DNA from 4 places in the Peribacillus sp. NPDC056705 genome. Region 2 is predicted to be linked to each of the others. Evidence: riboswitches for the same ligand, from Rfam matches in the RefSeq annotation. Region 2 holds a riboswitch; each other region holds the start of a gene.
The links. Region 2 has a riboswitch for S-adenosylmethionine ahead of mtnW (2,3-diketo-5-methylthiopentyl-1-phosphate enolase). Riboswitches for the same ligand answer to the same signal wherever they lie in the genome.

Region 1 (8,469 bases), on a different contig from region 2:
TCTGCAACTTTTCATTGAAATGGTGAAGACCTCCGTAAGTAAGGTCGAATTGAAAACCTCCTAAACAAATGAAGCTGTCCTATTAATAGGGCAGCTTCATTTTTGAATGCTCCTATCACTATAAAAATACATATTGCTTGAATTCAATATCCTTTACTTTTATAATATAAAAAGTAAGTAATCACTTACATGCTTTTTATTGGTGAGAGGGGAATGGAAATGACAGCAAGAGTTGCAGTTATTACAGGAGGAGCAAGCGGAATTGGCCGAGCAACATGCTTGAAATTCGCAGCAAAGGGGGACAAGGTCGTCGTTGCAGATTTTAATGAGGAAATGGGACAGGAAACTGTTGAACAGATAAAAGCGGATGGTGGAGAGGCCATCTTTGTTAAAACGGATGTTTCTAAGCAGGAAGAAGTTGAATCGTTAATCAATAAAGCAGTGCAAACATACGGAAGGATCGATATCATGTTTAATAATGCCGGCATTGGTGCAGGCGGTATGATCCTCGATCAAGATATGGAGGGTTACTTCAAGACGATTGAAGTGAACCAGCACGGAGTTGCTTTTGGAATCATGGCAGCAGGACGGAAAATGAAGGAGCTAGATAACAAGGGGGTCATTATAAATACCGCTTCCGTGTTTGGCTACTTAGCTTCCCATGGGACTTTTGCCTATCAGGCAACTAAAGGCGCTGTAAGAATGATGACACAGACAGCAGCTTTGGAATTGGGCGCTTATGGCATACGCGTAGTGGGCATTGCGCCAGGCGGGGTTGACACTCCTATCATACAAGGCTATAAAGATATGGGAATCATCGATAAATTGAATGCAAGTCAAATGCGCGGTAAATTAATCAAGCCAGAAGCCATTGCAAATGCCGTCTATCTATTATCGTTAGAGGAAGCGGATGCGATCAATGGAAGTGTAGTCATGGTCGATGATGGCTATGCATCTTTTAAGTGATTTTCAAAAAAAAAAGAAAACATCGTCCCAATTAGACGATGTTTTCTATTTATGATATATGGGAATATTAATTCTAACAAATCAAAGGTAATATTGACCGATTGCTACCACCGAGATATCATAGAAATAGATTGGTGAAACCGGTCTTATCTTTATAAAAGAAGGTTGATATTTTTGAAAAAAGGGCAGCAAACCAAAGAACGAATCATAAATGTAGCCCGGACTCTTTTTGCCACTAAAGGTTTTGACATGACAAGAACGAATGAAATTGCCTCTGCATGCAATGTTTCCGAAGCTACTATTTATAAATACTTTGACAGCAAAAAAGATTTGCTTTTGGCTACAATCACCCCTAATGAAAATGAGGAACCCGAAGATGTGACTAGCCATCTAGCCACGGATGAACTAGTGGAGAATCATGTTTGCACCATGATAAGAAAAATTCTTGAAAATAAAGAACAGTTTTCAATATTATTTAGGGAAACACAATTCGATCAAGATATTTCAAAGCAATATATAGATCAGATTTTCAAGACAAATGCCAAGCATATTGAAATACAAAAGAGAATAGATAGCGGAGAGATACAATATATCTCTGACATTATCCTATTTAATGTAGGGATCATTTCTTTTACATTGGCATTATCTACACATTATGAAATCCATCAACAAAAAAAGGAGCCGTATTTTACTCCTGAACGAATTAAGAACATTGCACAACTTTTGGTATATGGTATTCATGGTAAACAAAATCATACATAAAGAAACGGTCATATTTAAAGGCATGTGCATCAAGCCGCAAATATGACCGTTTTATATGCATTCAGAAACGATGCAGTCAAATTTGTGAATCTATTAAACCAGAGTGTAAGATTTGACTTATATTTTTCAGACTATTACGATAAATGTATACTACACGAAATGCTTTACGAAGAATTTATCTGGAAATCATGTAACAATGGAGGGGGATTGTATGAGCGATATCGTAATTTTATCAGGAAGTCCGGCTATTCCATCAAGAACGGACATTTCACTAAAACATATTCAATCATTAGTCGAAAAAGAAGGATTTACCACAGCTTATTTCTCAATAACGGATTTCTCAGCAGATGATTTATTCCAAGGGAAATATAATAGCGAAGATATTTTAAAACTTTCAGAGAGAATTCAAGCAGCCAGAGGAATCATCATTGGTTCACCGGTTTATAAGGCTTCTTATACAGGTGTATTAAAAGCCTTGATTGATTTGCTGCCAGAAGGTGCTTTCAAGGGTAAGCCAGTTCTGCCAATCATGATTGGTGGAAGTAACAGGCATCTATTGGCGATTGACTATGCGCTTAAACCATTAATCTCAATATTAAAAGGCGAACCGCTTCAGGGCATTTACTTTGTTGATAAGGAAATAGATAAACAGAATTCTGAAAATCCGATTAATGATTCACATTTAATTGATCGTGTCCAGAGTCAAGTTCAAGAATTTGTAGAAGCAATACAGTTAAGAAATTAATGAATTTCAAGTAATCCCTTCAACAAAAGGACTGGCATTCAAACGTATTTCTTAAAGTGATTACATTCGTCAATAATAGGTTTATTAATGAAAATAGACTCATTTTTTTGGAGACTCTATCTAAAAAAATGAGTCTATTTTCGTATTTAAATGAACATAAAATCATAAATTGAATAGTGTGTATAAAAATAACAGTTCATCCATAATATTAAACCAAGTTATTTTATAAGAAAACTCCATTGACAAGGATTAAATATATGTTAATATTTAAAATAATAAAACTTATCCAGAGCGACGGAGGGAATTGGCCCTTTGAAGTCCAGCAACCTGCATGATGGATGCAAGGTGCTACCTCCAACAAAATGTTGATCATTTTGGAAGATAAGGTAATGATATTTACCTTGGGATCTTTCCATCATGGAAAGATTTTTGTTTTTGGAAAAATTTCAGGTAAACCATAACAATGTAAGGTTGTATGGAATTATATAAAATTAAGAAATTCATTTAATCAGCGTCGAAAATAAAATATTCGCAGATTTTCTTAAAGGAGGAACTGGTTTGGATAAAGAGAATCAGCTTGAAGAAATATTTGAACGACTTCAAGAAATGCTTAATTCAATGAAATATGGATCGATTACACTTATAGTCCAGGATGGTAAAATCATTCAAATGGAAAGAAATGAAAAATTAAGAATTAAATAAGGTATCTGCTGACTAGAAAAACTAGAGGCGGGTTTAACTGATATAAAGAGAGTATTGGTTAGATTCGTCTCTTTTTCCTAGAATCAAATAAACTGGGGAAGATTAAAACGGGTATTGATCAACAGTTACTCTAATCTGATACAGCAAGTTTTTAGAGGGGGCTACAAAAGTTGGCTGGATTAATAAACTATGAAAATTTCAATTCAGGGGAATTCCCTGTATTTCCTGAAGACAGTGACACAAAAGGAGCTTTGGAAGTTCTGCAATGGGCGAATGACCATTATGGAAACAAACTGATTTATGCTTGCAGTTTTGGTATTGAAGGCATCGTGCTTACGGATTTATTGGCGAAGGTCAACCCTTCGGCAAAAATTGTTTTCCTTGATACAGATGTTCATTTTGAAGAGACCTACCAATTGATCGAGCAAGTGAAGAAGCGCTATCCAAAACTTTCAATCGAAATGAAGAAACCTGCCTTGACGCTTGAGGAACAAGCAGCGGAATATGGGGATGAATTATGGCTTAGTGATTCCAATAAGTGCTGTAACATCCGTAAGATCATTCCGCTTACCGATGTGCTTTCAACGGCAACAGCCTGGCTTTCGGGACTGCGGAGGGAGCAATCCGAAACAAGGGCTAAAACCGAGTATATCAATAAGGATAATAAGTTCAAGTCGGTTAAAATATGTCCACTCATACATTGGACATGGAAAGACGTTTGGCGCTACGCCCACAAAAACGGACTTCCATATAATATCCTGCATGATAATGGATATCCTAGCATTGGATGTAAAACGTGTACAGCACCTGCATTCAATGCAGATGATTTACGCTCAGGCCGTTGGCAAGGAGCACAAAAAACGGAATGCGGATTGCATTTATCTTAAATAAATAGAAACCATAGGGGGAAATTAGCATGACAATCAGTCTACCGCACGGAGGAACATTAATCGATCTTTGGGAACCAAAATATGATTTTAGTAAAATAACAAAGGCAATCGAAATCGATGAAATCGCTTTAAGTGATCTTGAATTGATAGGCACTGGTGCCTACAGTCCGATTAAGGGATTCTTTACAAAAAGTGACTATGAGACAGTGGTCAGGGATATGAGGCTTAGCAGCGGACATGTATGGAGCATCCCGATTACGCTTCCTTTGACCAAAGAAATTGCAGAAACCCTTACTATAGGTGAAGAAGTAACGCTGACTCATGAGGGTGAAACATACGGGGTTCTCACCGTTTCCGATATTTACACTCCGGATAAGCAATTGGAAGCGACATTAGTATATCAAACGGATGATGAGAAGCATCCCGGAGTGAAAAATTTATTTAACCGCGGTGATGTATATGTCGGCGGGGAAATAAAGTTGATTAAGAGAATAGAGCGTCCGTTATTCCAAGCTAATTATCTGGACCCTGTCGAGACAAGGAAAGCTTTTGCTGAAAAAGGGTGGGAAACGGTTGTCGGTTTCCAAACGAGGAACCCTGTTCACCGTGCACATGAATATATTCAAAAGACAGCATTGGAGATTGTCGACGGCTTATTCTTAAATCCTCTCGTAGGTGCCACTAAATCCGATGACATTCCGGCAGATGTAAGAATGGAAAGTTACAAAGTGCTGCTTGAGAAATATTATCCCAAGGATCGTGTCTCCCTTGCAGTTTTCCCTGCTGCCATGCGTTATGCAGGACCTAGAGAAGCCATTTTCCATGCAATGGTCCGTAAAAATTATGGATGCACCCATTTTATCGTCGGACGTGATCATGCGGGTGTGGGCGATTATTATGGCACATATGATGCCCAAAAAATCTTTGGGAATTTTAACGCCGATGAGTTAGGGATCACGTTATTATTCTTTGAACATAGTTTTTACTGTAAAGCATGCGGCAACATGGCTTCCGCTAAAACTTGTCCGCACGGCAGGGAAGATCATGTCATCCTGTCTGGAACGAAGGTAAGGGAAATGTTGCGTAATGGAGAAATTCCTCCAGCTACCTTTAGCCGTAAAGAGGTCATCGAGGTGTTGATCGAAGGTCTGAAAAAGAATGAAGTTTATAACTGATAGGACATAAATTGAAGGATCACATGAAGAGGGGGATTATTATATGAGTAAAAGTACGAATGTCACTTGGCATGAAACGTCATTGACCAAGGAGCTCCGCCGGAAGCAAAACGGGCATGAAAGCACAGTTCTATGGTTTACAGGACTCTCGGGTTCCGGAAAATCAACGATTGCGAACGCGGTCGCAAAAGAATTATATAATCGGAATATTCGAAGCTATGTTTTGGATGGTGATAATATCCGCCACGGTTTAAATAAAGATTTAGGTTTTTCTGAAGAGGATCGAACCGAGAATATTAGGCGGATCGGTGAGGTTTCCAAGTTATTCGTGGATAGTGGGCAGTTCGTATTGACTGCCTTCATATCTCCATTCAGGGCAGATCGGCAGATTGTACGTGATTTACTCGAAGAAGGGGAGTTTATTGAAGTATACATAAAGTGTCCGATCGAAGAGTGTGAGGTGCGTGATCCAAAGGGTCTATATGATAAGGCACGTAAAGGAATCATAAAAGATTTTACCGGAATCGACTCTCCGTACGAAGAACCAGAACAACCGGAAATCATTTTAGAATCCGACCAATACAGCATTGAAGAGTGTGTTGAACAGGTAATCGGCTATTTGACAGCAAAGAAAGCGATTTAATCAAGGAGGAAATGTAATGGTTTACGAAAAATTTTGGTCGGAAAATCCACTAATCGCTAAAAATAAAACGGAAATCTGGAAATTGGAAAAAGACGGATTGAAGATATTTGATGATATTCCACATTAAGCAGCAAATGGTTTTGATTCCATCCCTAAAGAGAATTGGGATATGTTCAAGTGGGCAGGTCTATACCTGCAACGGCCAAAAGAAGCTGGTTACTGGATGATGCGTGTCGTTATTCCCGGAGGTATCCTGACGTATGATCAACAAATAACTCTAGCTAACATCGCAAAAGATTACGGGAGGGGCGTATATGACATTACAACCCGTCAAGCCATTCAATTCCACTGGCTGACTATCGAACAAGTCCCGGATATCTTAAATCGTTTGGAAAAGGTTGGAATGACTACGGCTGGTGCTTGTGGTGATATCACACGTAATATCATCGGGAATGCATTAGCAGGCATCGATCCCGATGAACTTTTTGATACACGCGAGGTACTTTATGATGTATTTGAGTATTTCCGCCTTAACGAAGACTATTCCAACCTTCCGAGGAAATATAAAATGTCCATCAGTGCTAATATCCATAATGCTTCGAATGCTGAAATCAACTGTGTTTCATTCAATCCAGCCACTAAAGAAATCGATGGGGTGACGGAAGTTGGATTTCACGTGAAAGTAGGCGGGGGGCTTTCCTCCGTTCCGATGCTGGCAGAAGAACTTGATTTATTCATTTTACCTGAAAAAACAGTGGAAGTAGCGGCCGCCATCACGACGATATTCCGTGACTTTGGGTACCGTGAAAAGCGTCATCGCTCGCGCTTGAAATTCCTTGTTGCTGACTGGGGTCCTGAACAATTCAAGGAAAAATTGCTGGAATACACCGGTCCGCTTCCTGAAAAGGGAGAAAGTGCGGTGAAGGGATGGAATGCAGGTTATTTCTACGGCATCCATAAACAAAAGCAAGATGGTCTTAACTATGTTGGAGTCAATATACCAGTGGGTCGTCTAAATCCGGACGAAGTGATTGAGTTTGCCGAACTTGCGAAAAAATATGGAAATGGTGAAATCCGCAACTGTAATTCCCAAAATCTAATCATTCCCAATGTGCCGGATGCAAAACTTGAGGAATTAAAGCAGGAAACCATCTTTGAAAGATTTCCATATCAACCAAAGAAATTCATTGGTTATTCCGTCTCTTGTACAGGCATTGAGTATTGCAACCTGGCCCTTGTAGAAACTAAAAACCGAATGAGGACCATTTCTGAATCACTGGACAAGGAAATAGATCTCGATGTACCTGTAAGGATGCATATGGTCGGTTGTCCGAATAATTGCGGTCAAAGAGCCATCGCCGAAATAGGGCTGCAAGGCATAAAAATGAAAAACCAGGACAAAAAGATGGTCGAGGCATTTGAAATATACGTTGGAGGAACGCTGGACGAAGGCGGGAAGTTCAATGAAAAACTTAAAGGAAAAGTGGAAGCTGATCAGCTCTATCATGTTTTGAAAGAATTGATCCTATTTTTCAAAGAAACAAAACTTCTATCAGAAACCTTTCTCGATTTTGTGGAAAGGATAGGGGTAGACGAGTTACAAAGTAAACTTGATGATATATTAGCGGGAGTTTCCGTTTAATAGGGGAAGGTAAGCATTCCATGAATCTATACCGTTTTGAAGTCACTATCAAGGAAAAACCAATCCATGTCATCATTGTTGCCGATTCAGATGAAAAGGCTTTTGAACTTGTTGATATCGAACTGGAAAAGCATTATTTGAAATTGCCTGAAGTGGATGACATCTCATTATATGAAAAAAGGAAAATTAAAAATGGAGCAGGTTTCGTTTTATCGGAATTCGAAACAATTCTCTAAGGGAAGGCAGGTTGCAAAAATGGGGAAAGTATATCTAGTAGGAGCCGGTCCCGGAGATCCAGATTTAATTACATTAAAAGGATTAAAATGCATTCAAGAAGCTGATGTCATTTTATATGATCGACTTGTGAATAAAGAACTATTGAATCATGCAAAAGACGGTGTAGAGCTGATTAATTGCGGTAAACTGCCGGATTATCATTTATTGCAGCAGGATACCATCAATCGGTTCCTGGTCAAATATGCAAAAAAGGGGAAAATAGTCACCCGCTTGAAAGGCGGAGATCCTTTCGTCTTTGGGAGAGGCGGGGAGGAAGCGGAAGCCCTTGCCAAAAGTGGCGTGAGCTATGAAATCGTACCAGGAATTACCGCTGGAATCGCCGCTACAGCTTATGCGGGAATTCCAGTTACACATAGGGACCATGCTTCATCATTTGCAATTGTTACCGGTCATCGGAAAAAGGATGAAGAGGATAATATCAAGTGGGAATCCCTTGCAAAAGGAATCGATACATTGGCCATTTATATGGGCGTTAAAAACCTGCCATATATTCAAGGAAAACTATTGGAACATGGAAAAAGTCCTGAGACTCCGGTAGCCCTTATTCATTGGGGGACATTAAAAACGCAAAAAACAGCTGTCAGTACATTGGCTAATGTAGTGGAAACCGCCAATAACGAACAGATTTCGAACCCTTGCATGATAGT
Region 2 (5,503 bases):
CGGGCTTCCGTAACTTTATTGAAATCCAAGGTGCCTGTCAAGAGTTCGTTTCCTTCTCCGGCTTCACTAATGAGATTCCCCCATGGATCAATAATCAAGGAATGACCAGCAAATGTATTATTGACATCCGAACCTGAACGATTAACGGCTACAACATAGGCTTGGTTCTCGATGGCACGGCTAATCAATAAGGCTCTCCAGTGATCGAGTCTCGGCTTTGGCCATTCCGCCGTTACGAATAGAACTTCGGCGCCTTGAACGGTATGGGCACGCTGCCATTCAGGGAAACGGATGTCATAACAAATGAATCCAGCACATATTTTTTCATCAAGAGTAAATAAACCATCTTTTTCTCCTGGCTGCAGGAAATGATGTTCATCCATTAACTGAAATAAGTGAAGCTTATCATATTCTTTAATGAGATTCCCATGTTTATCGATGATGATCATCGTGTTATAGATTCCCTTGCTTGTCTTTTTCGCGATGGAACCGCCTATGATGTGAATTTGGTGTTTTTGTGCCTGTGTTTTTAAAAATTCAATCGTTTTTTCTGCCTCGTGATCAGCAATCTCATTTAACCTGGTCAAGTCGTATCCTGTTGTCCAAAGCTCCGGTAAAATGACGATATCGGGTTCTGACCGTGTTGCTTTTTCCAACCATTGTTCTGCAACCTGAAAATTGATATCCGGTTGACCAAAGGCTATATCCATTTGAATACAAGCTATTTTCCATTTCATCGATTAAAACCTCCACATGTAAAAAATGCTTTACAAGACTATGATAAACATATATCATTTGTGACTAGAATTTCAAGAAATTTCAGAGAAGGTGTATAAATGTTGCAATTCGAAAAATCCGGCCAGCTTCAGGACCTGCCCAAGCAGTTTTTTGCTTCACTAGTCGCAAAAGTCAATGCAATAACGGAGCAAGGACATGATGTCATTAATTTAGGCCAGGGAAACCCTGATCAGCCGACGCCAGAACATATCGTGAAAAGTTTGCAGTCGGCTGCTGAAAAAACGATTAATCATAAATATTCGCCATTCCGGGGACATCAATATTTAAAAGATGCTGCCGCCGTCTTTTATGAACGAGAATACGGTGTCAAGCTGGATCCGAATAGCGAAGTGGCGATTCTCTTCGGGGGGAAGGCAGGTCTTGTCGAACTGCCGCAGTGTTTATTGAATCCAGGTGATACGATCCTTGTTCCAGATCCCGGCTATCCCGATTATCTTTCCGGAGTTGTTTTAGCCCGGGCAAAGACCGAACTCATGCCTCTGACAGAAGAAAATGGTTTTCTTCCGAAATATGATGAAATACATAAAGAAGTACTTGATAAAGCCAAAATGATGTTCTTGAACTATCCGAATAATCCCACAGGTGCTTCTGCAACTGATAGTTTCTTTGATGAAACCGTCTCCTTCGCAAAAGAGCATTCCATTTGTGTGGTCCACGATTTCGCTTATGGCGCGATCGGATTCGACGGAAAAAAACCGATAAGCTTTCTCCAATCGGAGGGAGCGAAGGATGTAGGAATAGAAATATACACACTATCGAAAACATACAATATGGCAGGATGGAGAGTAGGCTTCGCAGTGGGGAATAAGAGTGTAATAGAAGCTCTTGAACTATTGCAAGACCATCTTTATGTGAGTCTTTTCCCGGCGATACAAGAAGCTGCGGCAAGTGCTTTGCTTGATTCGCAGAGCTGTGTAGAGCAGTTAGTGCAGATGTACGAAGGACGAAGGAATGTTTTCATTGAGGGATTGAGGGCAATCGGCTGGGATGTCAAAGCGCCTGCGGCATCGTTTTTTGCCTGGCTCAAGGTACCTAAAGGTTTTACGTCAGAGAGTTTTGCAGACTATTTATTAGCGCATGCCCACGTAGCTGTTGCCGCAGGGAATGGATTCGGTGAATTTGGCGAAGGTTACGTCAGGGTAGGGCTGCTGACCTCGGAAGAACGGCTTGAAGAGGCTGTGGAACGAATACGTACATTAAACTTATTTTAACGATGGATTGAGGTATCCGACTTATTTCACCGTTAAAATAGTTAAAACTTATTGACAAAGTAGGGATTACCTGTCAGAATACAAAATAAATTCTTAATCTTTCGATACTTGAATGCAATTTATATATCAGCGTTTTCTTATTTTGAGCAGGTGGAGGGACTAGCCCTATGAAGCCCAGCAACCGACCGTAATTCCATTGTAAAATGGGGCGGAATTCTTCGCCGGATTTCCTGAAATCCGCAAGGCACGGTGCTAATTCTTGCAGCCAATGGCTGGGAGATAAGAAGATGGCTTTTTAAAGCCTCTTCTTTATGAAGGGGCTTTTGCCATTTTGAGCCAATTTCAGTTTAATGACATCGGGAGTTTACTAACGTGTTATAGGAGTGATCAGATGAGCGAGATAGTCGCTACTTATTCAATTCATGACTTCACTGGAAATCATGAGAAAAAAGCAGAGAGCATTGCCCTAGGTTTGACTGTCGGGACATGGACGGACCTGCCACATTTAGTCCAGAAACAACTGGAAAAACATAAGGGGCGCGTTGTATCGGTGACACCACTTTTGGAAGAAGAGAGGGCAAACAGCTACTTTAATCGTAAAGTATACCGTTCGCTTATTAAAATTGCCTATCCGGCAGGGAATTTTTCCCTTGATTTACCTGCAATCCTCACGACTGTCTTCGGCAAACTTTCATTGGACGGAGAAATAAAACTCATAGACCTGGATTTTGTCGGTGATATTCAAAACTCTTTTCCCGGACCGCAATTTGGCATTGGAGGCATAAGGGAAAAGATTGGCGTATTTAACCGTCCCCTGGTGATGAGCATCTTTAAAGGTGTATTAGGAAGAGACCTGGCATTCCATAATGAGCAACTGAGGCAACAAGCATTAGGGGGCGTCGACTTAGTTAAAGATGATGAGATCCTCTTCGATCAGGAACTGACTCCATTTTTCGATAGAATAAAAACGGGAAAAAGAATATTGAATGAAGTCCATGAAACCACTGGCCACCGTACTTTATATGCAGTCAATCTATCAGGGAAAACATTTGAATTACTGGATAAGGCAGAGCAGGCGGCTGAAGCAGGGGCAGATGCTTTATTGTTCAACGTTCATACATATGGTTTGGATGTATTGCAGGCCCTGAGTGAACATGATCGTATCAAGTTGCCGATCATGGCGCACCCCGCCTATAGCGGGGCATTGGCAGCTTCATCATTTTACGGGATCGGCTATCCATTATTACTTGGTAAATTAGTAAGGTTATCAGGAGCGGATTTATCTTTGTTCCCATCCCCTTATGGAAATGTCGCACTGGAAAAAAAGGAGACCTTGGCGATTGCTGAAGCTCTGACAAAGGATGAACTTTCATGGAAAAAAGCCTTCCCTGTTCCTTCTGCAGGCATTCATCCGGGCATGGTTCCGGACCTGATCAAGGATTTTGGGCTAGATAGCGTGATTAATGCTGGAGGGGGAGTTCACGGGCACCCTGACGGAGCAGAAGGCGGGGCCAAGGCTTTCCGTTCTGCTGTGGAAGCCGTTCTAGCAGGAAAGGATCTATCTGAAGCGGCTGCTGAGGAAGAAACACTAAAAAAAGCTCTTGTGTTATGGGGAGGCCTATAAGAATAATGAAACCGATCATCTTTTGTGACTTTGACGGAACGATCACCAATACGGATAATATCATTTCCATCATGAAAAAATTTGCTCCTCCGGAATGGGAAGCGTTGAAAGACGATGTCCTTCAGCAAAAAATCAGTATATCTTCAGGAGTTGGGGAGATGTTTTCACTGCTTGATAGTGGCTTGAAGGATGATATCATCCAATATGTAAGAAATACGGCCGGCATTCGTCCTGGGTTTTATGAATTCGTTGAGTATACGAAACAAGCCAACATCCCTTTATATATAGTAAGCGGGGGAATGGATTTTTTCATTGCACCGCTTTTAAATGATATCTTGCCAACAGAGTCCGTTTATTGCAACCATGCATTTTTTGATAAGGAAAAGATTTATATTGAGTGGCCGCATGATTGTGATGATCAATGTAATAATGATTGCGGTTGCTGCAAGCCATCCATTATGAGGGAAATAGCGGGTGCGGAAAGTTTTAAATTCGTTATTGGAGATTCAGTAACGGATTTTGAAGCGGCCAAACAGGCCGATTTTGTCATAGCCCGTGACATACTGCTTGAAAAATGCGAAAGGGAAGGAATTCCACATCAAGGATTTGAAACATTTTTTGATGTAATTGACATTTTAAAGCGGCAGGAGGCGGTTAAAGCGTGAACAATCATTCTAAAGAATGGCGGGAGTTGGCAAATATTAAAGCTGAACTGGCCGAAAGGGATTGGTTTATGGGAACGAGCGGGAACTTGTCCATCCGCGAGCCCAAAAGCGCTTTCTTCTATATTACGGCAAGCGGTAAGGATAAAAGGAAGCAAACGGATTCGGACTTTTTACTGGTGGATTTAAAAGGAAAACCAGTTGAAGAAACGAACCTAAGACCATCGGCCGAAACTTTACTTCATACAGTCATTTACCGGAAAACCAATGCGAACTGTGTACTCCATGTCCATACTGTTGAAAATAATGTGATATCAGAATTGTACGGAGATGAAGGCCAGGTTTCCTTCCGTAACCATGAAATCATTAAAGCGACCGATCGATGGGAGGAAGATTCGGAGCTTCGGATTCCAATCATATATAATCACGCTGACATTCCGCTGTTATCTGATAAGTTCAAGCCACATGTCGAAGCAGACTCTGGCGCCGTGCTGATTCGCAATCATGGCATTACGGTTTGGGGTAAAAGCGGACTCGAAGCAAAAAGAATACTTGAAGCTTGCGAATTTTTATTTCAATACCAACTATTGCTTAATCAACAAAAGGCGTTTGCAGTTTCTTTAAGATAAACACTCATAGAGGAGGAATGAATGATGGCGACGATCAGATTCCATGAAACAAACGAGGTTATTGAAAAAGGTGAACAGGTAAAAGGATTTTTAGAAACACAAGGGGTTATTTATGAACAATGGGACATTTCTAAATTACCGGCCCATCTTGTGGAAAAATACGATCTAACAGATGCTGATAAGGAGGAAATCCTTGTAACATTCCAATCAGAGATAGCGGAAATCTCTGAAAGAAGAGGTTATAAAGCGCATGATATCATCACATTATCAGATGCAAATCCGAACTTGGATCAAATGCTTGAAAACTTTAAGCAGGAACATCACCATGAAGATGATGAAGTGCGATTCATAGCAGGCGGTACTAGTATCTTCGCCATAGAAGGCAATGATAAACAGTGGTTTGATGTACGTCTTAATCCAGGAGATCTTATTAGTGTACCAGAATCAACAAGACATTATTTCACGCTCGCAGAAGATCGGAAAACTGTTGCTGTCCGTATTTTCGTTACAGCGGCAGGATGGGTGCCGATTTACGAAAAAGACGAAGTTCAAGCATAATCATTGTTGCAAAACCAGCTT
Region 3 (8,469 bases), on a different contig from region 2:
TTATCATAATGTTTCTTTTGGATATAAACCCTGGAACCGGCACAGCATACCTGCCCTTGGTTAAACATGACCCCATTCAAAGCACCAGGGATGGCTTTTGAGAAATCCGCATCAGGCAGGATGATGTTTGGCGATTTCCCTCCAAGTTCCAATGTGACCCGTTTCAATGAATATGAAGCGGAGCGCATGATCAGTTTTCCAACTTCGGTCGAACCGGTAAATGCAATTTTATTTACTTGCGGATGGTCGACAAGTGCTTGTCCAGCGGTTTCACCAAAACCGGGAACGATATTGACGACCCCATCAGGGAAACCGGCTTCAGCCAATAATTCAGCCAGGTAAAGCGCGGAAAGCGGAGTTTGTTCAGCAGGCTTTAATACAACCGTACAACCTGTAGCAAGTGCCGCCCCCAGTTTCCACATTGCCATAAGAAGCGGAAAGTTCCATGGGATGATTTGGCCGACAACACCAACCGCCTCGTGTTTTGTGTAGTTAAAGTAATTTCCGCTTACCGGAATGGTCTGTCCGACAATCTTGGTGGACCAGCCGGCAAAATATCTCATATGTTCTATAGCTAAAGGAATGTCGGCATTGGTGGTTTCACTGATTGGTTTACCATTATCCAACGTTTCCAATTGAGCAAGTTCGGTTTTATTTTCTTCCATTAAATCGGCAAGTTTATACATTAGCCTACTGCGTGAAGCTGCGCTCATTCTTGACCAAGGCCCCTCATCGAATGCTTTGCGTGCAGCTTTGACGGCTAAGTCGATATCTTCTTTATCAGCTTCATAAACATCGGCAAGTTTTTGTCCTGTAGCAGGATTAGGTGTGGAGAAGGTTTTTTTTGAAGCACTTTCTACAAACTGACCATTAATATAGAGCTTTTTTGGTCCTGTTAAAAATTTTTGCAGCTTTCCACTTACTTCTAACGTTAGGTTTGTCATAATTACCCTCCTGAATAAAATGATTATCTTGGGCAGAACATGATGACTTATTGTTAACGCTATGATTTATGCCAATTTTTATGATAAATGAAAAAAAGGGAATATTCAATCTATATCATTCGACATAATATTCAAGATTTCTTCATCATAAAAAAAATGAAGTATTATTTTGTCATGACATGTGTAAATACTATAGCAAAAATGAAAGTTAATAGTTAAAATGAATAAGGATAAAATAACAAGAAGGTCTAAAGTTCTTCAGGAGGAATATATGGGAAATGATGCGAAAATGATATCGCAACGTAAGATACTAGGTGTTGCGGGTCTTGGATGGATGTTCGATGCACTTGATGTCGGTATGCTTTCTTTCATCATTGTTGCTTTGAAACAGGACTGGAACTTAACCAGTGAGCAGGTTGGCTGGATTGGGAGCATAAACTCTATCGGAATGGCTGTAGGAGCCGTATTCTTTGGTGCGATGGCTGACAGGGTCGGACGGAAGAATGTCTTTATCATTACATTATTATTGTTTTCAATCGCAAGTGGCCTGTCTGCAGCAGTCAGTACACTCAGTTTGTTCTTGATATTGCGATTTTTGATTGGCATGGGACTTGGAGGAGAACTTCCGGTTGCCTCGACATTGGTTTCTGAAAGTGTTGAAGCAAGTAAAAGGGGAAGGGTTGTCGTCCTTCTTGAAAGTTTTTGGGCGGTTGGCTGGATTTTGGCAGCACTCATCTCCTATTTCATCATTCCGGCTTATGGTTGGCGCGTTGCATTGTTATTGAGCGCAGTTCCAGCTTTATATGCGCTGTATCTGCGCTTGAAACTGCCGGATTCACCGAAGTATACGGAATTAGAAAAAAAGCAGAGGCCATCTGTATTAAGCAATATGAAAAGTGTCTGGAAAAAGGAATACTCCCGTCAGACCCTTGTATTGTGGATTCTATGGTTTTGCGTGGTCTTTTCTTATTATGGGATGTTTTTATGGCTGCCAAGTGTGATGGTCCTAAAAGGCTTCAGTATGATTCAAAGCTTTGAATACGTTTTGATCATGACGCTTGCACAGCTTCCGGGCTATTTTTCAGCTGCATGGCTGATAGAGAAGATGGGACGTAAATTCGTTTTGATCACATACTTAATTGGAACGGCCGTCAGTGCCTTTTTCTTTGGATCATCAGAGGGGCTGGCACTGCTGATAGTTTCCGGGATGTTCCTATCTTTCTTCAACCTGGGGGCGTGGGGTGCACTATATGCATATACACCTGAGCAGTATCCAACAGCAGTTCGTGGTACTGGTGCTGGGTTAGCTGCAGGGATCGGGAGGATTGGCGGTGTCCTGGGTCCGTTGCTTGTAGGGTATTTAGTTGCAGCAGACACCCCGATATCCTCGATTTTCACCATTTTTACAATCGCTATACTAGTGGGTGCGATTGCCGTAGCTTTTGGGAAGGAAACAAAGAATACCGTTTTGACATGAACAAAAGGAAGGGGACTGTAATCAGTCCCCTCTTTTCATTAAGTAAAGTCTTTTATGATTTTTAAAAGGGATTCGGAGGCGCCCTTCGGACTTTCTGCATTCATGATCGCCGATACGACAGCGGTACCTGATAGCCCGCTATCAGAAAGAGCGGATATGTTATCTGCAGTGATACCCCCGATGGCTACGGCGGGAATGGATACGCTGCGGCAAATTTCCTCCAGATCCCCAATGGCCATCAGGGTTGCATCTTGTTTGGTCTTTGTAGGGAAAACGGAACCGACTCCGATATAGTCTGCTCCATTTCGTTCGGCTTCGTGAGCTTCTTCAAGAGTGGAGACAGATACTCCGACAATCATATCTTCAGGAACCATTTGTTTGACGACAGTCAGTGGAAGGTCATCTTGCCCAATATGAATTCCGTCCGCTGCAACCGCAAGTGCTATATCCACCCGGTCGTTGATGATAAGGGGAATAGAGAGCTCGTTCAATAACTGTTTCAATGCAGAAGCTTTTTTATAAAAGGAAAGGGAGGAATTGTTTTTCTCCCTAAGTTGTACGATCGAGACTCCTCCTGAAACCGATTCTGCAATGATTTCGGTCAATTTTTCTAATGCTATGGACTCTTCCGTAACTAAATACAAGCTTAAATCAATTTGGGACTTCTTCATTCATTTTCACCTCATGCATCCAGATTTCCTTATCCATTCTTGATATTGCATCGATTAATCGCACACGAAACGTTCCTGTTCCTTCATCTTTTTGAAGGTTTGCAGCTGCTAGTTCCCCTGAAATGCTCATGGTTGAGATTCCGGCAATTGCCGCAGAATAGAAATCGTCGGTGACTCCGGAAAAAGTGCCGATAAGAGCGGTGGACATGCAACCGGTACCTGTAACATTAGTTAAAAGAAGGTTTCCATTGTCGATGATGGATGTATGTTTTCCATCGCTGACCGCATCCTTTGCTCCGCTGACCACGACGATGCTATTCAATTTATTAGCTGCTTGTGCAGCCAGCTCTGCATGGCTAATCGCTAGTTCCCCCGAATCCACCCCGCGTGTAACGGTATCCCCACCCATCAATGAAAGGATCTCACTCGCATTCCCGCGAATGATTTGGAAAGTAACCTTACTAAGGAGCTCTTTGACCTGCTCTGTACGATAGGGGGTGGCACCAACTCCCACCGGGTCCAAAATGACCGGGATATCAATGGTATTTGCCGTCTTACCGGCAATCTCCATTGCTTCCATGGCTTTATCATCAATCGTACCGAAATTCAAAACCAATGCATCTGCTAATTTGACCATATCCGCCACTTCTCTTGGGCTCGAAGTCATTACTGGTGAACCACCGATGGCAAGGGTGGCATTTGCACAGTCGTTGACCGTAACAAAGTTGGTGATTTGGTGAATGAGTGGTTTTCTTTCTTTTACCTTCACGAATAAATCGGCTGCAGAAACCTTCATATTAATTCACTCCGTTCTTTTTTTGAAAATGAATGAAAATGATGGACAGGTCCATGACCTTTACCGATTGAAAAGCTATTGCGTATCGCTTCAGAAATATAGGTCTTGGCCTTTTCGATCGACTCTTGCAATGGCAGCCCATTTGCCAGGTTTGATGTAATGGCGGATGATAGGGTACAGCCCGTGCCATGAGTGTTCTTTGTATGAATGCGCTCTCCCTCGATCCATTGGAAGTCAGTCCCATCATAAAAAAGATCATTTGGATTTCCTGCTGCATGGCCTCCTTTAAGTAAAACGGCTTTGGGACCCATTTCTTGTATAGAAATGCATGCTTTGTAGAAATCTTGTTCCGTTCGAATCGACAAGCCAGTAAGTACTTCCGCTTCCGGTACATTAGGGGTTACAAGTGTTGCAAGCGGAAGCAAATCCATTTTTAAGGCAGAGACAGCCTTTTCGTCGAGCAAATGATGACCGCTTTTGGAAATCATGACAGGGTCAAGGATAACGATGGCAGGCAAGAAGGTTTTAAGGGACGCAGCGACAGTTTCCACGATTTCTTTTGATCCTAGCATGCCTATTTTTACTGCATCGACAGGAATATCTTCAAAGATAGCTGCAATTTGATCTGATATGATTGCTGTTTCAATTGGCTGTACTGAACGGACTTCCATTGTATTTTGTGCGGTTACGGCTGTGATCGCAGACATTCCAAAGACACCATGTGCAGAAAATGTTTTTAAATCCGCTTGTATTCCTGCGCCGCCCCCTGAATCAGAGCCTGCGATGGTTAATGCTGTTTTCATAAAAAAACCCCTTCATATAATTATTTTTTAGAAGTATTTTAAGTAATATGAATGCTAAAATCGCACCAGCGAATGAACTGAGCATAAAAGCCGGTAAAAAACCAAAGAGCGCAGCTTTTTCCCCCAATAGGAGGAGGGCAAGTGGATAACAAGCTAGGGAACCGAGAATACCGGTCCCGATCACTTCCCCTAAACAGGCAAATTTTAAGCTTTGTGTTTTTCGGTAAATGATGGCAGCCAAAAGTGCACCGATCATGCTACCGGGAAAGGCGAAAATTGAACCGGTACCAGACATGTTTCTAATGATGGAAACTAAAAAAGCTTGTGTCACTGCATAAGCTGGCCCCAATAGAACGGCCGTCAGGACATTTGCCAGATGCTGAATAGGAAAGACCTTTGCAAATCCTGCAGGAATGAAAATAAATGAACTGGTCAGCGTCGTAATAGCCGTGATCATGGCAGTCAACGTCAGTTTCTTGACAGGATTCATCATCTACAGCGGCCAATCTTGCTCATTATGAACCATATCCCAAAATAAATATTCATATCGGGAAGTAACCAAAAAGTGCTTTTCTAATCTAAGAAGTTCCTTTTCTGGCATGCCTTCCGTCAATTCTTCCAACAAAGCGATCAGCCATTTATGTGCTTCCCCGAATTCAGGAGATGAATAGGACCTTATCCAATCTGCGTAGCGATTGTTTTCCAATGCTGCTCCATTTTGTTCTTTCAGTAGCAAACCGATTTCATAATAATCCCAAGCGCAGGGCAGGAGACAGGCGATCAAGTCTGCCAAAGTCCCATGCTGAGCTGCATTTAGCATATAGCCTGTATAGGCTAAAGTCGTTGGAGTAGGTTCTGTATCTTCCAATTCCTTGGAAGTGATCCCGAATTCGGAAGCATAATGCCGATGAATATCCATTTCCACTTGAAGGGTTTCATTTAAAATACTCGCAAACTTTGCCATGGTTTCGATGTTATGAGCTTTGATTACACCTAAAGCAAAGAGCTTGGAATAATCCATGAGATAGATATAGTCCTGCTTCAGGTAATAGGCAAATTTCTTTTCAGGAAGCGTACCATTTCCAATTGCCTGGACGAAGGGATGTGAATGGTTCCTTTTCCAAATCTCTTTTGACCGTGCATGTAGTCTATCACTGAATGTTTCTAATTTAACATTCTCCATTGTTCATCCTCCTTTAGAATGGATCCCTTTGTTCATGAAAAAACCCCGTTCCTGAATACGGAACGGGGTAGATGGATATAGTCTGAAAATGGACGATATCATCCACTTCCCTCCGCCGGTATGAGCCGGTTCAGGTTCAAAGGGTCCGGAACTAATTCCATCTCAGTCTTAAAAAAAGACTCCCCTAGTGGTGTGAATTGTATGTAATTACTGACATCATATCAGAAAGACAAGAAAATGCAACCTGCATTTAAAAGAGGGACCATTTTATGTCCAGGAAAAAAGGGAGAACCAGGTAATTGACTTTTGATGGTTATTAGGATAAAATCATGTCTACATCATTTATATATCGATTTCTTATCCAGAGAGGTGGAGGGACTTGGCCCAAAGAAACCTCGGCAGCGGACCCGTTTTGGGAACTGTGCTAAATCCAACAAGCATATGCTTGGAAGATAAGAAGAGCCGTACGGACACTGTCAGCCTCTTCTTGAATTAGAAGGGGCTTTTATTTTTGGGAAATAACGTTTAGTGACATAATAGAAAAGGTATATATAATTTGGTGAAAATAAAACAAGTTGATAAAGTTTAGCTAACTAGAAGCAGGCTCTAGGATGACTAGGAAAGGAGCCATTTACATGGCAGAATTATTTAAGAGGATCGAACAGAGGAAGGCAAAGCTTATTGAAGAGTTATTGGCCAATGGAGTATACAAAACCTCTGATGAAAGGCACCTTTATGATGCCCCATTAAAAGTACTTGAAGATGAATATAAGATTGTTATAAATAAACCAAATACCGAGTCACCTTCTGAATGGATGACATAGTAAACGATGGACTATAGTTTGGGTTCTTGGATAAGAGATATGATGTAAGCATTCACAGTCTACACTAGTGGATGCTTTTTTGCGTTTAATAGAAAATGACACAAAATATACATAATTACAGGATTAATAGTCATTTTGTCACATTTACCCTTTAAAATAACACATTTAATTTCCGAAAAATAGTTGATTTTAACTAGTAGATTCATTATGATGAAAGTGTAAAAAAATTGAATAAATGGGAGGTGGCTATATAATGCCTTGCCTTAAGGTAACTATAGAAAAAATAGAAGAGAAAAGAAAAGAAATGATTAACTTGGCAGCAATTTACGGCTTATCAAGTCTGCTAACTGTTCAAGCCAGTCAAGAATTGGATACGCTATTAAATGCGTTAACAAGTAAAAGAGATTGTGAACATTTTTACCTCCAGAAAGCATATAGGTATTTTTAAATTAGCCAATTCGCACTCGATTAATATGAAAAAGCTACTGCTCAAGGCAATAGCTCTAAAGAATGATATTACATATCGACACGTTTACCAAGAATGAGCAAATCCCGCTCAATCCCATCCAACTCGGCAACTTGAGGTAAATGTGCCCATTCTTCAAATCCGAATTTGGAAAAAAGCTTAAGGCTTGGTGTATTGTGGGCGAAAATGAAACCCAATAGAGTCTTAACACCTAATTTTGGACTCCATTCAATTGCCTTTTGAATCGAAGTTTGTCCGATTCCTTTTCCCCGGAAATAATCATCTATATAAATGCTGATTTCGGCAGTGGAATTATATGCCGGTCGGCCATAGAAGGATTGAAAGCTCATCCATCCAGCAGTTTTCCCTTCTATAGTAATGATAAATAGCGGTCTACTTTCTGAATGATGTTCCTCAAACCATTTAACCCTCGATTGGACGGATACAGGCTCCGTATCTGCCGTGACCATTCTTGAAGCAATTGTTGAATTATATATTTCAACAATTCTGGGTAGATCGGATAGTCCTGCCTCTCTAAACGCTATGAGCTCTTCCATGATTTAAACTCCTAACTATCATTTATTCAATCTCCAGAATGAAGGGTAATCCCGTATTTTGTTTAAGGGACGGTGAATGACACCCAATCCATTGAAAGTTTTATATTATCATACACTCTTGAATCTTTATCTGACAATTTTTTTATGTTAAGACTGTAGATTTTTTGGGTATGTAAAAAAATAAATACTTCTAGTAAAGAGACAAGAGGAGAATCAAATGAAAAAATTGGCAGGTTTATTGATTATAGTACTCGTTATATGTTTTGCTGCGTATGAATTTCAGGCCTCGGAGTCAGAAGATGTGCAAAGGGTGATGGCTTTTGGAGATTCATTAACCTATGGAAAAGGGGATAAGGATGGGGAAGGATATATAGAAGGCCTTGAGGATGAATTGAATAATCCGCAATCGGAACAAAAAGTGAGTTTTTGGAATTACGGTATAAAAGGCCAGGAAACGGATGGGGTGATGAAACAGCTTGATGATTACCGCATTAAAACGAAACTTGATGAAGCCGATACTTTCATCGTTTTTATTGGAACGAATGACTTGATCAATAGTAACGGAGGGAACTTGGAGAAAATTAGTGACCGAAAAATCATTGAGGGAAAACGGGAGTATATCAACCATCTCAAAAAGATTACATCAACCTTGATAGAGGCAAACGAAAAGGCGGATATTCTGGTAGTAGGACTATATAACCCAATAAAAGACAATCAAAAACTTGAAAAGCTCATTCGTGATTATAAC
Region 4 (8,469 bases), on a different contig from region 2:
CAAGCGGGTTGCAAAGTATCGCTTATGGAGCGGAAAGAATCATGCTCGGCCAAAGTGATACAGTCATTGCAGGCGGAGCGGAGTCCATGAGCCTTTTGCCTATGATGGGCCATGTAACACGTCCGAACGCGAGGCTTGCGGAAACGGCACCGGAGTATTATATGGGCATGGGTCACACTGCTGAAGCCGTTGCAAAAAAATACGGCATTTCCCGTGAAGATCAAGATGCATTTTCTGTTAGAAGTCATCAAAAGGCTGCTAAGGCCATTGCAGAAGGAAAGTTTTCCGATGAGATCGTACCGGTTGAAGTGACCCTCCGTTCAGTGGGACCAGATCTTAAATTAAAGGAAAAGTCATTTGCTTTTACACAGGATGAGGGCGTTCGTCCAGGTACGACTGCTGAAGTGTTGAAAAAACTGAGACCTGCATTCTCTGTTACAGGATCCGTAACAGCAGGGAATTCATCACAAACGAGTGATGGTGCAGCCGCTGTCATGGTCATGGATAGGGAAAAGGCCTCTTCATTAGGGATGAAACCGATGGGTAAGTTCCTTTCCTTTGCTGTAGCAGGAGTACCGCCTGAAATTATGGGCATCGGACCGATTGCAGCCATTCCTAAGGCTTTGAAACTGGCAGGTCTTGAGTTATCGGATATTGGTCTATTTGAATTGAATGAAGCCTTTGCTTCCCAATCCATCCAAATCATTCGTGAGCTCGGATTGAATGAAGAGATTGTCAATGTAAATGGCGGAGCAATCGCTTTAGGCCATCCACTAGGATGTTCGGGAGCAAAATTGACATTAAGCCTGCTTCATGAAATGAAGCGCAGAAACCAACAGTTCGGAGTCGTGACAATGTGCATCGGCGGCGGAATGGGTGCTGCTGGAGTATTTGAATTATTGGCGTAATCCCACGCCTACCGGAATCTCATGCTTCCGGCGGGCTTACCATCTTAAATACTTAGGAGGAAATAACATGTCAAATCAAACTACAGGTAACCTCATTAAAGGCGGAGCCTTTTTAGTGGAAGATATTACGTATGATCAAGTGTTTACACCGGAAGATTATTCTGATGAGCATAAAATGATCGCCAAGACTGCGGAAGATTTCGTAGTGAATGAAATTCTGCCGCAGGTTGAACATTTAGAAAACCATGAATTTGACCGTTCCGTTAAATTACTGAAGCATGCAGGAGAAATTGGTTTACTTGGTGCTGATGTTCCTGAGGAATACAGCGGATTGGGTCTTGATAAAATCAGTTCGGCATTGATCACGGAAAAAATGGCGCTTGCAGGCGGGTTCGGAATTACACATGGTGCACATGTAGGTATCGGATCTTTGCCGATCGTATTATTCGGGAATGAAGAACAAAAGAAAAAATACCTCCCTTTACTGGCGACAGGTGAGAAGATTGCTGCGTATGCCTTAACGGAACCAAGCTCAGGTTCAGATGCCTTGGGAGCAAAAACGACGGCGAAATTGAATTCGGAAGGAACACACTATATTTTAAACGGTGAAAAACAATGGATTACAAATGCAGGTTTTGCAGATGTCTTCTGTGTATACGCCAAAATCGACGGCGAACAATTCTCGGCTTTCATTGTTGAGCGTGATTATAAAGGCGTATCAACTGGCGCTGAAGAAAAGAAAATGGGAATCAAAAGCTCATCAACACGTACATTAATACTTGAAGACGTACATGTACCAGTCGAAAACCTTTTGGGTGTAGCCGGAAAAGGGCATGTCATCGCTTTCAATATCCTGAATATCGGCCGCTATAAATTAGGCGTTGGTGCGGTCGGCGGATCTAAACGTGCCCTTGAGATTACAGCTGCTTATACGAATCAACGTCAACAGTTCAAAACGAAAATTTCCGATTTTAACTTGACGAAAGAAAAACTTGCAACAATGGCCGCTAAAATTTATGCTGCAGAAAGCTCTGTATATCGCACCGTTGGCCTTTATGATCAAAGACAAAGCAAATTGACGGATGAGCAAGTGAAAGATGGGAAATCAATGGCGGCCGCAGTTGCTGAATATGCCATTGAGTGTTCATTGAATAAATTCTTCGCTTCCGAAGTATTGGATTATGTTACGGACGAAGGCGTACAGCTTCATGGCGGTTATGGTTTCATGCAGGAGTATGAAATTGAAAAAGCATATCGCGATTCCCGTATTAACCGGATCTTTGAAGGTACAAATGAAATCAACCGACTGCTTGTCCCGGGAACTTTTCTGAAGAAAGCACTTAAAGGGGAATTGCCGCTTCTTCAAAAAGCCCAAGGCTTGCAAGAGGAATTAATGATGATGATGCCGGAAGAGCCTGGCGATGAGCCACTGGCACAAGAAAAGATGCTTGTTAGGAACGCTAAGAAAATCGGTATTTTGGCAGCTGGCCTAGCGGCACAGAAATACGGCAAAACTCTTGATCAAGAACAAGAAATCCTCTCAAACATTGCCGATATCGTATCCCTTGCCTATGCAGCTGAATCCGTGGTATTGCGTACGGAAAAAGCTATTGCAGCTACAGGCCTGGAGAAGAACAAACAAAAAGTGCTTTACACTGAAATCTTCGTTCAGGAAGCTTTCAATGAAATAGAACAGCATGCAAAAGAAACGTTAATTGCGGTGGAAACAGGCGATACTCTTCGAATCATGCTTTCGTCGCTCCGCAAGCTGACAAGACACAATCCGATCAATGTCATTGCGAAAAAACGTGAAGCCTCCGTAAAGGTGATCGAAGCGGAAAAATATGCTCTATAAGCAATGAATCAGAATCTGTAAAGGGAATGCCCGTAAAGGCATTCCCTTTATTTCCTTTGATGAAATCGCAACGGAAATTCAAAAGATATTTCGTTGTATTGCGTGCTGAAAACGGGTATTCTATTGATAGGTGGTGAAATGATGGGCTTAACATTATATTGGTACCCAAAATGCGGCACATGCCGTAACGCGAAGAAGTGGCTTGATAATCATGAACTGCAATATGAAGCGATCCATATAGCTGAAAATCCGCCTTCGCGAACAGAAATAGAAAAACTATATAAAATCAGCAATTTGGAATTGAAGAAGTTCTTCAATACTAGCGGTCAAAAATATCGGGAGCTGGGCTTAAAGGATAAGCTGAAAGAAGCTACTGAAGCAGAGATGCTTGATATATTGTCCACGGATGGCATGCTTCTGAAAAGGCCGATTGTTACAGATGGCACTAAAGTGACGGTAGGTTTCAAAGAAGAGCAATTCGAACAGGTTTGGAACTGAAATTTCACAAAATATTTGGTTAATTCCTTACTTAAACACACTATCTACCTTATAATGAAATAGATAAATAAGATGTACATATGGAGGGTTAATAATGACGACAACACCAAAAGAACTTCGTTACACTAAAGAACATGAATGGGTCAAAACGGAAGATGGAACAGTGCGCATTGGGATTACAGCTTTCGCACAGTCCGAGCTTGGGGACATCGTATTCGTTGAGCTTCCGGAAATCGGCGATGAATTGAAAGCGAACGAACCATTTGGAAGTGTTGAATCCGTTAAGACCGTTTCTGAGCTTTATGCACCTATCAGTGGCAAGGTTGTTGAAGTAAACGAAGATTTAAGTGACAACCCTGAATATGTAAATGAGTCTCCTTATGAAAAGGCATGGATGGTCGTGCTTGAACCATCTAATAGCAATGATATTGAAAACTTGATGAGCGCCGAAGAGTATGAGAGTTTAATCAACGGTTAAAAAGAAGGAGAGGGGGGACTGAATAGGCCTGCTCTCTTTTTCATTTTATACAGCGGCAGTTGCGCACATAATTCATGAGATGGAGTGATGACATGGAGTGGGGCGAATTCGATAAAGTGATCATTGTAGAAGGCAGTTCCGATAGAAGAAAAGTTGCCTCCGTTTTAAATGAAGATGTGGAAATAAGATGTACAAATGGGACCATATCATTAACTAAGCTGGATGAATTAGTGGATGAATTGATGGATCGTGATGTTTATCTCCTTTTTGACGCAGATGAATCAGGAGAAAAGCTGCGGAAGCAGTTCCGAAGGGAAATGCCGGAAGCGAACCACCTGTATATTAATAAAATGTACAAAGAAGTGGAAAGCTCACCCGAACATCATATCGCAACTGTGCTACTATCTGCCAATATGAATGTGAAAATGAAATTTTTAAGTCAAAGGGTGAACGACTAATTGATGCAGGAATGGAAAGAAGAAGAGTGTAAGCTTGCTGTTGAAAATGGGGAAACCTTTTGCTTATATTTATATACGCCTTTATGCGGCACTTGTCAGGTCGCCTCCAAGATGCTGACGATATCCTTGGAGCTGTTCCCGGAATTGAAGGCAGGCAAAATGAATATGAACTATGTCCAAGCAATTGCCGAATCATATGAAATCGAAAGTGTGCCCTGTTTATTGCTTTTCAAAAAAGGAAAGCTGCACAAAAAAATATATGCCTTTCAATCCGTTCCTTATTTGTACGGATTGCTTAAGGAAATCAGCTAAGAAACCAATCAGAGCCGTGGTTGGTTTCTTTGTTGCGGACATTTGAATTAAACAAAGAATATTCTAACAATTAATTGACTGATTTATTCTAAAATGATATATTTTGAATTAAGTAATGGCAGAATTTAATAGTTCTTATCAAGAGTGGCGGAGGGACTGGCCCGACGAAGCCCGGCAACCGGTATAATTTTATATACGGTGCTAATTCCAGCAGAGTGTTGGCTCTGGTAGATGAGGTGTGTTCTTGAGACCTCTTCTTGTTGAAGTGGTTTTTTTGTTTATAAAAGGCCAGATATCATATAATTCCAACTAAATCCATAGAAAAAGGTGAAACCATATGTCAGGGAAAAAGTTGCGTTTCGAAACATTGAGTGTTCATGGCGGTCTGCAAACTGATGAAACAGGTGCCCGTGCAGTTCCTATCTACCAAAGCAATGCATACTTGTTCAAAGACACCGACCATGCAGCGAATTTATTTGGCCTAAAGGAGAATGGCTATATATATACACGGCTTCATAATCCCACGGTCAGCGTTTTTGAGGAAAGAATGGCCTTATTGGAAGGTGGCATCGGCGGATTGGCAACAGCAAGCGGAATGGCTGCCATCTCACTTTCAATCCTGAACATTGCCGCTGCAGGTGATGAGATTGTTTCAGCCTCTACATTATATGGCGGTACGTATAACCTTTTTGAAAATACTCTTCCTAAATATGGAATCAAAGTGAAGTTCGTTTCTCCCGATGATCCTGAAAATTTCAAAAGGGCGATTACGCCAAGAACTAAAGCCATTTTTGCCGAAACGATCGGTAATCCAAGTTTGAGGGTGCTTGATATTGAAGCGGTGGCGAAAATCGCCCATGAAGCCGGCATACCTTTAATCATTGATAATACCTTTGCAACACCATATCTTTGCAGACCAATTGATTTTGGCGCGGACATCGTCATCCATTCCGCTACAAAATGGCTTCTGGGAAATGGAACGACACTAGGCGGTGTCATCGTGGATGGAGGGAAGTTCGATTGGAACTCGCCAAACTACCCTGGCTTCACGGAGCCTGACCCAAGTTACGACGGTCTGGTATACGCCGAGGCAGTTGGACCTGCCGCATTCATAACGAAAGCCCGAGTCCAGTTACTTCGTGATTTAGGCCCTGCGCTAAGTGCCCAAAGTGCATTCCAGTTTACGCTTGGACTTGAAACGCTGCATGTAAGGATGAAAGAGCATCTATCAAACACCAAGTCTGTCATTGAATATTTAAAAAACCATCCTGCCGTGACTTGGGTTTCGCATCCTGGTGATGAGGATCATCCCGATAAGGCCCTTGCGGATAAATATTTGCCTAAGGGAGCTGGATCTGTCGTGACTTTTGGAATACAAGGTAATCGCGAAGCTGGGGCAAAACTTATCAATTCGGTGGAATTATGGTCCCATGTGGCGAATGTAGGGGATGCGAAGAGCTTGATCATCCACCCAGCCAGTACGACCCATCAACAATTGAATGAGGCGGGTCTTGCGAAAGCGGGTGTAAGTGCCGATCAAGTCCGTTTATCAATTGGGATTGAAAATGTAGACGACTTAATAGAAGATTTAGAGCAGGCAATTGAAAAAGCGACGAATATCGTCTCCTTGACTTCCAAAACGCTTTAAGCAAAGTTCCTGTTCATCCTTGAACTAGAAATAATATACATTGCGCTCCTTTTTTATCTATGATAAAATTTCTCCATACTAAAGAACTTAATGATGTACAAATATTCTATATATTAGCTCTTATCAAGAGAGGTGGAGGGATGTGCCCGATGAAACCCGGCAACCGACAAGGAGATTTCCTTGGAAAGGTGCCAATTCACACAAAGTTTAATTACTTTGGAAGATGAGAGAAAGGCCTGTTTCTTCACCTGCCTTTCTGCTCATGCAGAAAGGTTTTTTCTGTTTTAATGGGGAAAACATGTGCATGATATGAGAAACAGACTAATAATGTAAAGAAATCAACTAAGTTCATAGGTTTTATTGGATAAAAGAGGTGAGGATTAATGATTACATTGACGAAAGTCAGTAAGCTGTTCCGAACAGGAAAAGGAAACAGTGAGACGATCAAGGCTGTAAATAATGTGAATGTTGAAATAAATAAAGGCGAGATTTTCGGTATCATCGGTTACAGTGGAGCGGGGAAAAGTACTTTGATCAGAATGCTCAATGGATTGGAAACTCCTACAGAGGGATCCGTTGTGGTGGCTGAGAAGGAAATTTCAAAAATTAAAGGGGCTCAGCTCCGTAAGGCCCGTCAAGAAATCAGCATGATTTTCCAACATTTCAATCTATTATGGTCAAGGACCGTTCAGGAAAATATTTCTTTCCCATTGGAAATTGCAGGAGTTTCTAAAACTGAACGAACCAAGCGTGTGAACGAGTTGATCAAGTTAGTCGGACTGGAAGGCAGGGAAAAGGCCTATCCTTCACAATTAAGCGGAGGGCAAAAGCAAAGGGTGGGAATAGCCAGGGCTCTGGCAAATGACCCTAAAGTGCTGCTGTGTGATGAAGCGACATCTGCCTTGGATCCACAGACTACCGACTCCATACTCGAATTGCTTGTTGACATCAATCAGCGCCTAGGATTGACGATCGTCTTGATAACACATGAAATGCATGTAATACGTAAAATCTGTCATCGCGTCGCCGTGATGGAAAACGGGCAAGTTGTTGAACAGGGTCCTGTCCTGGATGTTTTCAAGAATCCTAAAGAACAAATGACAAAGCGTTTCGTGCAGCAGGTAACTGAACCAGAAGAAACGAAAGAAACGATGGACCATTTGCTCGAACGTTATCCTGCAGGCAAAGTGATTCAATTGACCTTTGTAGGTGATCATGCAGAAAGCCCGTTGATCACCAAGCTTGTACGTAACTTCGAGTTGGATGTCAATATCGTTCAAGGTAAGATATCCCAAACAAGAAGCGGTTCATATGGAACATTGTTTATCCATCTTGATGGCACAGAGGATGAAATGCTCCGCGCAATCGAATTCATTAAAGCACAGCAAGTAGGCGTGGAGGTGATTACTCATGCTTGAAGAATTATTGCCGAATATTGATTGGGAAGACATTATTGAAGCAACGAAAGAAACGCTATACATGACAAGCGTCTCTGTAGTGGCAACCTTTTTTATAGGCATAATATTAGGATTGATCCTGTTCCTGACAGGGAAGGGTAATATGTGGGAAAACCGGGTAATTAACGGGGTCATGAGTGCTATCGTTAATATATTCCGTTCGATTCCATTTCTTATTTTGATCGTGCTGCTCATTCCTTTCACTAAGGCACTTGTCGGTTCCATGATCGGAGAGAACGCTGCATTGCCGGCACTTATTATCGGTGCAGCCCCATTTTATGCGCGTATGGTTGAAATCGGCCTGCGTGAAATCGATAAAGGTGTAATTGAAGCCGCTAAATCCATGGGGGCAAAAACGAGCACGATCATTTGGAAGGTCCTTCTTCCAGAGTCGATGCCTGCCCTTATTTCCGGGATTACGGTAACATCGATTGCATTGGTTGGATATACCGCAATGGCCGGGGTCATCGGCGCAGGCGGACTTGGTAATCTAGCCTATTTGGAAGGCTATCAAAGAAATCAAAATGACGTTACGCTTGTGGCGACTATCGTTATTCTAATTATCGTCTTCATAATTCAAATTATTGGAGATGTGATTACATCTAAATTGGATAAAAGATAAAGGGAGATGAATAGGATGAAAAAGTTTTTAGGATTTGCATTAATTTTAGTGTTATCTATCGCTTTGGCTGCTTGTGGAAGTGAAAAGGATAAAAGCGGCGGTGATACAGAAAAAGAATCGAAAAAATTAGTTGTAGGGGCATCCAATGTTCCGCATGCTGAAATCCTTGAGGAAGCTAAGCCGCTTCTTAAAGAAAAAGGAATCGATTTGGAAATCGAAACATTCCAGGACTA

Region 1: another riboswitch for S-adenosylmethionine. It lies ahead of ACFRAK_RS20405 (YezD family protein); the one in region 2 lies ahead of mtnW (2,3-diketo-5-methylthiopentyl-1-phosphate enolase).
Region 3: another riboswitch for S-adenosylmethionine. It lies ahead of ACFRAK_RS06615 (Fur-regulated basic protein FbpA); the one in region 2 lies ahead of mtnW (2,3-diketo-5-methylthiopentyl-1-phosphate enolase).
Region 4: another riboswitch for S-adenosylmethionine. It lies ahead of ACFRAK_RS01855 (O-acetylhomoserine aminocarboxypropyltransferase/cysteine synthase family protein); the one in region 2 lies ahead of mtnW (2,3-diketo-5-methylthiopentyl-1-phosphate enolase).

The regions. Positions count from the first base shown of each region.
Region 1 covers NZ_JBHTYI010000022.1:24,115-32,583, forward strand. The annotation lists gene pdxT (pyridoxal 5'-phosphate synthase glutaminase subunit PdxT) at 1-64, shown strand, start outside; gene ACFRAK_RS20390 (SDR family NAD(P)-dependent oxidoreductase) at 220-966, shown strand; gene ACFRAK_RS20395 (TetR/AcrR family transcriptional regulator) at 1,141-1,728, shown strand; gene ssuE (NADPH-dependent FMN reductase) at 1,940-2,473, shown strand; SAM riboswitch class I at 2,753-2,861, shown strand; gene ACFRAK_RS20405 (YezD family protein) at 3,032-3,175, shown strand; gene ACFRAK_RS20410 (phosphoadenylyl-sulfate reductase) at 3,358-4,062, shown strand; gene sat (sulfate adenylyltransferase) at 4,092-5,240, shown strand; gene cysC (adenylyl-sulfate kinase) at 5,284-5,883, shown strand; partial or broken gene ACFRAK_RS20425 (nitrite/sulfite reductase) at 5,900-7,525, shown strand; gene ACFRAK_RS20430 (DUF3906 family protein) at 7,546-7,761, shown strand; gene cobA (uroporphyrinogen-III C-methyltransferase) at 7,781-8,469, shown strand, end outside.
Region 2 covers NZ_JBHTYI010000005.1:385-5,887, reverse strand. The annotation lists gene ACFRAK_RS08505 (carbon-nitrogen family hydrolase) at 1-737, opposite strand, end outside; gene ACFRAK_RS08500 (pyridoxal phosphate-dependent aminotransferase) at 837-2,009, shown strand; SAM riboswitch class I at 2,144-2,295, shown strand; gene mtnW (2,3-diketo-5-methylthiopentyl-1-phosphate enolase) at 2,401-3,633, shown strand; gene ACFRAK_RS08490 (2-hydroxy-3-keto-5-methylthiopentenyl-1-phosphate phosphatase) at 3,639-4,298, shown strand; gene ACFRAK_RS08485 (methylthioribulose 1-phosphate dehydratase) at 4,295-4,924, shown strand; gene ACFRAK_RS08480 (cupin domain-containing protein) at 4,949-5,482, shown strand.
Region 3 covers NZ_JBHTYI010000003.1:391,544-400,012, reverse strand. The annotation lists gene ACFRAK_RS06650 (aldehyde dehydrogenase family protein) at 1-944, opposite strand, end outside; gene ACFRAK_RS06645 (MFS transporter) at 1,216-2,421, shown strand; gene thiE (thiamine phosphate synthase) at 2,460-3,092, opposite strand; gene thiM (hydroxyethylthiazole kinase) at 3,073-3,888, opposite strand; gene thiD (bifunctional hydroxymethylpyrimidine kinase/phosphomethylpyrimidine kinase) at 3,885-4,691, opposite strand; gene thiW (energy coupling factor transporter S component ThiW) at 4,660-5,181, opposite strand; gene tenA (thiaminase II) at 5,185-5,874, opposite strand; TPP riboswitch at 5,965-6,070, opposite strand; SAM riboswitch class I at 6,229-6,333, shown strand; gene ACFRAK_RS06615 (Fur-regulated basic protein FbpA) at 6,510-6,698, shown strand; gene ACFRAK_RS06610 (aspartyl-phosphate phosphatase Spo0E family protein) at 6,952-7,146, shown strand; gene ACFRAK_RS06605 (GNAT family N-acetyltransferase) at 7,215-7,721, opposite strand; gene ACFRAK_RS06600 (GDSL-type esterase/lipase family protein) at 7,939-8,469, shown strand, end outside.
Region 4 covers NZ_JBHTYI010000001.1:391,849-400,317, forward strand. The annotation lists gene ACFRAK_RS01825 (acetyl-CoA C-acetyltransferase) at 1-908, shown strand, start outside; gene ACFRAK_RS01830 (acyl-CoA dehydrogenase family protein) at 976-2,763, shown strand; gene ACFRAK_RS01835 (arsenate reductase family protein) at 2,905-3,261, shown strand; gene gcvH (glycine cleavage system protein GcvH) at 3,356-3,739, shown strand; gene ACFRAK_RS01845 (toprim domain-containing protein) at 3,832-4,197, shown strand; gene ACFRAK_RS01850 (thioredoxin family protein) at 4,201-4,509, shown strand; SAM riboswitch class I at 4,642-4,747, shown strand; gene ACFRAK_RS01855 (O-acetylhomoserine aminocarboxypropyltransferase/cysteine synthase family protein) at 4,847-6,157, shown strand; SAM riboswitch class I at 6,275-6,387, shown strand; gene ACFRAK_RS01860 (methionine ABC transporter ATP-binding protein) at 6,541-7,575, shown strand; gene ACFRAK_RS01865 (methionine ABC transporter permease) at 7,568-8,236, shown strand; gene ACFRAK_RS01870 (MetQ/NlpA family ABC transporter substrate-binding protein) at 8,252-8,469, shown strand, end outside.